DNA from 2 places in the Streptomyces ambofaciens ATCC 23877 genome. Region 1 is predicted to be linked to the other one. Evidence: riboswitches for the same ligand, from Rfam matches in the RefSeq annotation. Region 1 holds a riboswitch; the other holds the start of a gene.
What was found. A riboswitch is a leader RNA that binds a small molecule or an ion and turns the genes downstream of it on or off. The one in region 1 is predicted to bind thiamine pyrophosphate.
Positions count from the first base shown of each region.

Region 2: linked by a shared signal. The riboswitch ahead of SAM23877_RS25535 (thiamine ABC transporter substrate-binding protein) and the one ahead of thiO (glycine oxidase ThiO) in region 1 are both predicted to bind thiamine pyrophosphate.

Region 1 is NZ_CP012382.1:2,292,361-2,296,153, reverse strand. It holds gene pknB (Stk1 family PASTA domain-containing Ser/Thr kinase) at 1-38, opposite strand, end outside; gene SAM23877_RS10340 (thiazole synthase) at 249-1,043, opposite strand; gene thiS (sulfur carrier protein ThiS) at 1,046-1,246, opposite strand; gene thiO (glycine oxidase ThiO) at 1,243-2,430, opposite strand; TPP riboswitch at 2,428-2,539, opposite strand; gene SAM23877_RS10325 (avidin-fold protein) at 2,592-2,942, shown strand; gene SAM23877_RS10320 (NAD(P)/FAD-dependent oxidoreductase) at 2,975-3,793, shown strand, end outside.
Region 2 is NZ_CP012382.1:5,707,145-5,710,937, forward strand. It holds gene SAM23877_RS25525 (ArsI/CadI family heavy metal resistance metalloenzyme) at 31-501, shown strand; gene rlmN (dual-specificity RNA methyltransferase RlmN) at 637-1,743, shown strand; TPP riboswitch at 1,795-1,900, shown strand; gene SAM23877_RS25535 (thiamine ABC transporter substrate-binding protein) at 1,980-3,068, shown strand; gene SAM23877_RS25540 (ABC transporter permease) at 3,044-3,793, shown strand, end outside.

The DNA.
Region 1 (3,793 bases):
ACCTGCCCGACGAGAGGGTCCTGAAGGGTCGTGTCCACGCAGGTGAGTGTACGAGCCACCACGGACACCCGGCGTCGCCGTCGGCGATCGGGGGCGGTACTGCAGCGCACCTGTGACGTACTCCACCGGCGCCGCGGACCCGCGTGCGCCCCGGCGCCCGAACGGCCCGGGAGGCGACTTCGGGACGACGCGGAGGGCGGGCGGCGGCACGACCTGAGCGCGTGAGCCCCGGGGGACGGCACCCGTGCTCAGAAGGCGGGCCGCTCGGGGTCCAGCGCCGCCAAGCCCTCCGAGGGGGAGGACGCCTCGGCGAACCGCCGCCGGGGTATCCGCCCCGCCCGCCGGGCCAGCCGCCCCGCCTCCACCGCGGCCCGCATGGCGCCGGCCATCAGCACCGGCTCCTGCGCCCGCGTCACCGCCGACGCGAGCATCACCCCCGCGCACCCCAGCTCCATCGCCAGCGCCACGTCGGAGGCCGTGCCGGCCCCCGCGTCCAGGATCACCGGCACGCGCGCGTGCTCCACGATCAGCTCGAAGTTGTGCGGGTTGCGGATGCCGAGCCCGGACCCGATCGGCGAGCCGAGCGGCATGATCGCCGCACATCCGACGTCCTCCAGCTTCCGCGCGAGGACCGGGTCGTCGTTCGTGTACGGCAGCACCGTGAACCCGTCGTCGACCAGCGTCTCCGCCGCGTCCAGCAGCTCGATCGGGTCCGGCAGCAGGGTGCGCTCGTCGGCGATGACCTCCAGCTTGACCAGGTCCGTGCCGAGCGCCTCGCGCGCCAGCCGGGCGGTGAGGACGGCCTCCCCGGCGGTGAAGCAGCCCGCCGTGTTCGGCAGCACCCGGATGCCGAGCCTCTCCAGCACCGACAGCACGGACCCGTGCACCGAGGCGTTCACCCGCCGCATCGCGACGGTCGTCAGCTCCGTACCGGAGGCCACAAGCGCGCGCTCCAGCACATCGAGGCTGGGCGCCCCGCCCGTGCCCATGATCAGGCGGGACGTGTAGGACGTACCGCCGAGGACGAAGGGATCGTCGGCCATGGTCAGCCTCCTTGGACAGCGGTGAGGACCTCGACGCGGTCGCCCTCGGCCAGGGCGGTGGCGGACCACCGCGCGCGCGGGACGACGGTCTCGTTCAGGGCGGCGGCGACTCCGGACGGCGCCGCGGTGAGCGTGCCCACCAGGGCGTCCAGGGCCGTGCCGGGAGCCACCTCGCGCGGCTCGCCGTTGACGGAGATGTTCATGCGGACTGCTCCGAGAGTGCGGGAGCGGCGCTGAAACGCCGCGGGGTGAAGGGGCGGGCCTCGGCCGGCAGCTCCCCGGTGGTCAGGACGTGCGCCATGGCGTCGCCGGTCACCGGGGTGAGCAGGACGCCGTTGCGGTAGTGCCCGGTGGCCAGCAGCAGACCCTCCAGCTCGGTCGGACCGAGCAGGGGGGCGTTGTCGGGGGAGCCCGGGCGCAGCCCCGCGCGGGTCTCGGTCAGGGGCAGCTCGGTGATGCCGGGGACCAGCTCGTGGGCGTCGCGCAGCAACTCGTAGACACCGCCCGCGGTGACCGTCGTGTCCCAGCCCAGCTCCTCGCTGGTGGCGCCGACGACCAGCTCGCCGCTCTCCCGGGGCACCAGGTAGAGCGGGTTGCCGCGCACCACCGCCCGTACCGTCCGGTTCAGCAGGGGCCCGTGCGCCGCCGGCATCGCCAGCCGCAGCACCTGCCCCTTCACGGGCCGCACCGGCGGCAGCACGTCGTCCGGGACGCCCGCGAGCCGTCCGCTCAGGCTGCCCCCGGCCAGCACCACCTGCCCGGCCTCCAGCGCCGTCCCGTCGGCCGTCACCACCCCCGTGGCCCGCTCGCCGCGCCCGACGGTGAGCCGGTCGGCCCACACCCGGTGGAACACCACCCCCGCGCCTTCACAGGCGGCCAGGAGCGCACCGGCCAGACGCCGGGGGTCGACCTGGTGGTCGCCGTCCACCCGGAGCCCGCCGCGCACGCCCGGCGCGAGCATCGGTTCCAGGCGGCGGCACTCGCGCCCCGACAGCCACTCCGAGTCCAGGCCCGAGCGCTGCTGGAGCGCATGCAGTTCCCGCAGGTGGGCGCGGTCGTCGGCGTCCAGCGCGACGGCGAGGGTGCCGCAGCGGCGGTAACCGAGGTCGTGGCCCGTGACGTCGGCCAGCTCGGCCGCGAACCGCGGGTAGCGGCGGGCCGAGGCGAGGTTCAGGGCGAGCAGCGTCTGCTCGCCGTAGTGCAGTTCCGTGACGGCGGCCAGCATCCCGGCCGCCACCTGGGCGGCCCCGCCGCCCGGCTCGGGGTCCACGAGGGCGGTGACGAGCCCGCGCTGCGCGGCGCGCCAGGCCGTGACCAGGCCGATGATCCCCCCGCCGACGACCAGGACGTCGGATGCACGGGACGACGTGTGTGACGGAGACGACATGGGCGTCCAGCCCCTCCCTTCGCCGGCATGACCCGGATCAGGTTCGTACGGTCGGAGGCCGCCAGCCTCCCTCTCAGCCCGGTGCGTCCGGGCTCCCGCGAGTGCTTTACGTTGGCCACCCTAGCCCGCAGCGCATCGCACGTGTAAGGGAGCCTGTGCCCATGGCGCGTTCACTCGACGGTCTCGTCCTCGCCCCCGTCGCCGACCAGGCGCCCGGTCAGGTGGGCACGCGCACCCGGTTCACCTACCACGAGAGGGACGGCGCCGTGTGGGCCGAGTACGAGGGTGGTGACGTGGTCCGCGGCCGTCTGGTGGGCACCCGGGAGGGCGACCGGCTCGACTTCCGGTACGTGCAGCTCAAGACGGACGGCGGTACGTCCTCGGGGCACTGCGCCTCGACCGTCGTCGAGCTGCCGGACGGTCGGGTGCGCCTGGAGGAGACCTGGGAGTGGGAGTCGAGGCGGGGCAGCGGGACGAGCGTTGTGGAGCAGGTCACTCCGCACGAGCACTGACTGACAGAACGTCAGGTGTCTAAGGTGATCAGGTGAGCGAGCAGACGCAGGAGCGGACCCGGGGCCGGGCGGCGGACGCGGAGCACGGCGTGGTCGTCGTGGGCGCGGGCATGGCGGGCGTGCAGACCGCGGTCGCCCTGCGGGAGCAGGGTTTCACGGGTGCCGTCACGCTGATCGGAGCGGAGCCGCACCAGCCGTACGACCGGCCCCCGCTGTCCAAGGCCGTCCTGCTCGGCACCGCCGAGGGCTCCGCCTTCGACGTCGACTTCGAGGCCCTCGACATCACCCTGCGGCTGGGCTGCGAGGCCCTGGGCGTCCGTCCCGGCGAGCACGTCCTCGACACCTCCGCGGGACCCGTGCCCTACGACGCCCTGGTCCTCGCGACCGGCGCCGAACCGATCCGGCTCCCCGGCGCCGAGGGCGTGCCCGGCGTGCACCTGCTGCGCACCCTGGACGACGCCGAACGGCTGCGCCCGGTGCTGGCCCGCCAGCACGACATCGTGGTCGTCGGCGCCGGCTGGATCGGCGCGGAGTTCGCCACCGCCGCGCGGGAGGCGGGCTGTGCGGTGACCGTCGTGGAGGCCGCCGACCGGCCCCTCGCCGGCGCGCTGCCCGCCGAGGTCGCCGCGCCGATGACCGCCTGGTACGCCGAGGCGGGCGCGGTGCTGCGCACGCACGCGCGCGTGGAGCGCGTCGAGCCCGCCGCTCCCGGGGGGCCGGGCCACGTGGTCCTCGACGACGGCTCACGGCTGCCCGCCGGCGCGGTCGTCGTCGGCATCGGCGCCCGCCCCGCCACCGCGTGGCTCGCCGGCTCGGGGATCGACCTGGGTCCGCACGGCGAGGTGCCGGCC
Region 2 (3,793 bases), 3.4 Mb from region 1:
GATATCAAATCAACCGGATGGGAGCCTGCCATGTCCCGCGCTCAGCTCGCCCTGCGTGTCAGTGACCTGGAAGCGTCGATCACCTTCTACACGAAGCTGTTCGGCACCGAGCCGGCCAAACGGCGCGAGGGCTACGCCAACTTCGCCATCGCCGAGCCCCCGCTCAAGCTCGTCCTCATCGAGGGCGAGCCCGGCGAGGAGACCCGGCTCGACCACCTCGGCGTCGAGGTCGAGTCCGCCGACCAGGTCACCGCGGCCACGACCCGGCTCAAGGACGCCGGCCTGGCCACCTTCGAGGAGAACGACACCTCCTGCTGCTACGCCCTCCAGGACAAGGTGTGGGTCCACGGGCCCGGCAGGGAGCCCTGGGAGGTGTACGTCGTGAAGGCCGACGCCGACACCCTCGGCAAGAGCGCCGACCCCCGCGCCATCGGCGACGGCTGCTGCACCGGCCAGGCCACCGAGGAGGCGCCGAGCGCCGCGGGCTGTGCCTGCGGCTAGGAGCACCCGCACCGGGAACGGGCCCCGGTCACGGCCGGGGCCCGCTCGCGTCCGCGCGGGCGGACAGGGCTCGCACGACGAGCGACCGGCGACGGGCGCAGGCCACCCAAGTCGATCTGCGACACTGGGAACGTCATGCCTAAGCCCGGAGAACTCACATTCGTCGCCCCGCGCGGAGTCAAGAAGCCGCCGCGGCACCTCGCCGACCTCACGCCCGCCGAGCGCAAGGAGGCCGTCGCCGCCATCGGCGAGAAGCCGTTCCGTGCGAAGCAGCTCTCGCAGCACTACTTCGCGCGGTACGCGCACGACCCCGAGCAGTGGACGGACATCCCGGCCGGCTCGCGGGAGGGGCTGCGGGAGGCGTTGCTGCCCGAGCTGATGTCGGTCGTCCGGCATCTTTCGACCGACCAGGGCACCACCCGCAAGACGCTGTGGAAGCTGTTCGACGGGACGCTCGTCGAGTCCGTCCTCATGCGCTACCCGGACCGGGTGACCATGTGCATCAGCTCCCAGGCGGGCTGCGGCATGAACTGCCCGTTCTGTGCCACGGGGCAGGCCGGCCTGGACCGGAACCTGTCCACCGCCGAGATCGTGCACCAGATCGTGGACGGGATGCGGGCGCTCCGCGACGGGGAGGTCCCCGGTGGTCCGGCCCGGCTCAGCAACATCGTGTTCATGGGCATGGGCGAGCCCCTCGCCAACTACAACCGCGTCGTCGGTTCCATCCGCCGGCTCACCGACCCCGAGCCCGACGGGCTGGGGCTGTCCCAGCGCGGGATCACCGTCTCCACCGTCGGCCTCGTGCCGGCGATCCACCGGTTCGTCGACGAGGGCTTCAAGTGCCGCCTCGCGATCTCGCTGCACGCGCCGGACGACGAGCTGCGCGACACCCTCGTGCCGGTCAACACGCGGTGGAAGGTGCGCGAGGTGCTGGACGCCGGGTTCGAGTACGCGGAGCGGGCGGGGCGCCGGCTGTCGATCGAGTACGCGCTGATCCGGGACATCAACGACCAGGCGTGGCGCGGTGACCGGCTCGGGCGGCTGCTCAAGGGCAGGCCCGTGCACGTCAACCTCATCCCGCTCAACCCCACGCCCGGCTCCAAGTGGACCGCCTCGCGGCCCGAGGACGAGAAGGCGTTCGTGGAGGCGATCGCGGCGCACGGTGTGCCGGTGACGATCCGGGACACCCGTGGCCAGGAGATCGACGGGGCGTGTGGTCAGCTCGCCGCGAGCGAGCGGTAACCTGACCGGCGTCAGTACCACGCACACATCTTCACAGGTCAGTACATCTTCATATTCCGACAGGGGAGCGCCACAGCGCTGAGAGTGCGGCACCGGCCGCAGACCCTCCGAACCTGGCCCAGGTCATTCTGGGTAGGGAGATCGGTCACCACTCGAGCTGTTGCGCCCTGCCCGGGACCCTCGCCAGGGGTTCCGGGCGGGGCCGCGTCTTCTCCTGGTCACCCAGGAGGAATTCAGTGAGCATCACCAAGAAGGTCAGTGTCCTGGCCCTCGGACTCGGCATGGTCGGCACCCTGGCCGCCTGCGGCTCGTCGGACGGCGGTCAGGGGTCCGGCGACTCCAGGACCGTGACCCTGGTCAGCCATGACTCGTGGGCCGCGTCGAAGGACGTCATCGCCGCCTTCGAGAAGAGCTCCGGCTACAAGGTCAGGGTGCTGGAGGACGGCGACGCGGGTCAGGCCGTCAACAAGGCCATCCTCACCAAGGACGACCCCCAGGGGGACGTCTTCTTCGGCGTCGACAACACGCTGCTGTCCCGCGCCCTCGACAACGGGATCTTCCAGCCGTACGAGGCGAAGGGCTCCGACCTGATCCTCCCTGAGTACCGGGCCGGCCAGGACGAGCACCGGGTCACTCCCGTCGACACCGGAGACGTCTGCGTCAACTACGACAAGGCGTACTTCAGCGAGCGCGGGCTGACCCCGCCGGACTCCCTCGACGACCTGGTCGAGCCCCGGTACAAGGACCTGCTCGTCACCGAGAACGCCGCCAGTTCCTCGCCCGGCCTCGGCTTCCTGCTGGGCACCGCCGCGAAGTACGGGGATGGGGGCAGAGGCTGGCAGGACTACTGGAAGAAGCTGAAGGCGAACGGCGTCAAGGTCGTCGACAGCTGGGAGCAGGCGTACAACGAGGAGTTCTCCGGTTCGTCCGGCGGCAAGAAGGCCAAGGGCGACCGCCCGCTCGTCGTCTCCTACGCCTCCTCCCCGCCCGCCGAGGTGATCTACGCCGACCCGCAGCCGGCCACCGCGCCGACGGGCGTCGCCCAGGGCACCTGCTTCCGCCAGATCGAGTACGCGGGACTGCTGGACAACGCCGCCAACCCCGAGGGCGGCAAGGCGCTCCTCGACTTCCTGATCGGCAAGGAGTTCCAGGACGACATGCCGCTGAACATGTTCGTCTACCCGGTGCGTGAGGGGGCCCGGATCCCCGAGGCGTTCCGGAAGTTCGGACCGCAGGCCGAGGACCCGCAGACCATGGACCCGGCGAAGATCGCCGACAACCGCGACCAGTGGGTCAAGTCGTGGACCTCGCTCGTACTGAAGTGAAACGCCGGAGCACCGCGCGCGGGAGCGCAGCGCGGCTCGGCCTGATGGCCGTGCCCGTCGCGTTCTTCGCGGTGTTCTTCGCCTATCCCGTCGCCGCGATCGTCGCGCGCGGGCTGAAGGCCGACGGGGTCTGGCGGTTCGGGCGGATCGCCGACGTGCTGGCCCAGTCCGACATCCGGCACGTGCTGTGGTTCACCACCTGGCAGGCCCTGGCCTCCACCGCGCTCACCCTGCTGATCGCCCTGCCCGGCGCGTACGTCTTCGCCCGCTTCGACTTCCCCGGCAAGCAGTTCCTGCGGGCCGTGGTGACCGTGCCGTTCGTCCTGCCGACGGTCGTCGTCGGTACGGCGTTCCTGGCGCTGGTCGGACGCGGCGGCCTCCTCGACGAGCTGTGGGGCCTTCGGCTGGACACCACCGTGTGGGCGATCCTGCTGGCGCACGTCTTCTTCAACTACGCGGTCGTCGTACGCACCGTCGGCGGCCTCTGGTCGCAGCTCGACCCGCGGCAGGAGGAGGCCGCGCGGATGCTCGGCGCGTCCCGCCTCACCGCCTGGCGGACGGTCACGCTGCCCGCGCTCGGGCCCGCCGTGGCCGCCGCCGCGCTGATGGTGTTCCTGTTCACCTTCACCTCCTTCGGCGTCGTCCAGATCCTCGGCGGGCCCACCTTCTCCACCCTGGAGGTGGAGATCTACCGGCAGACCTCGCAGGTCTTCGACCTGTCCACG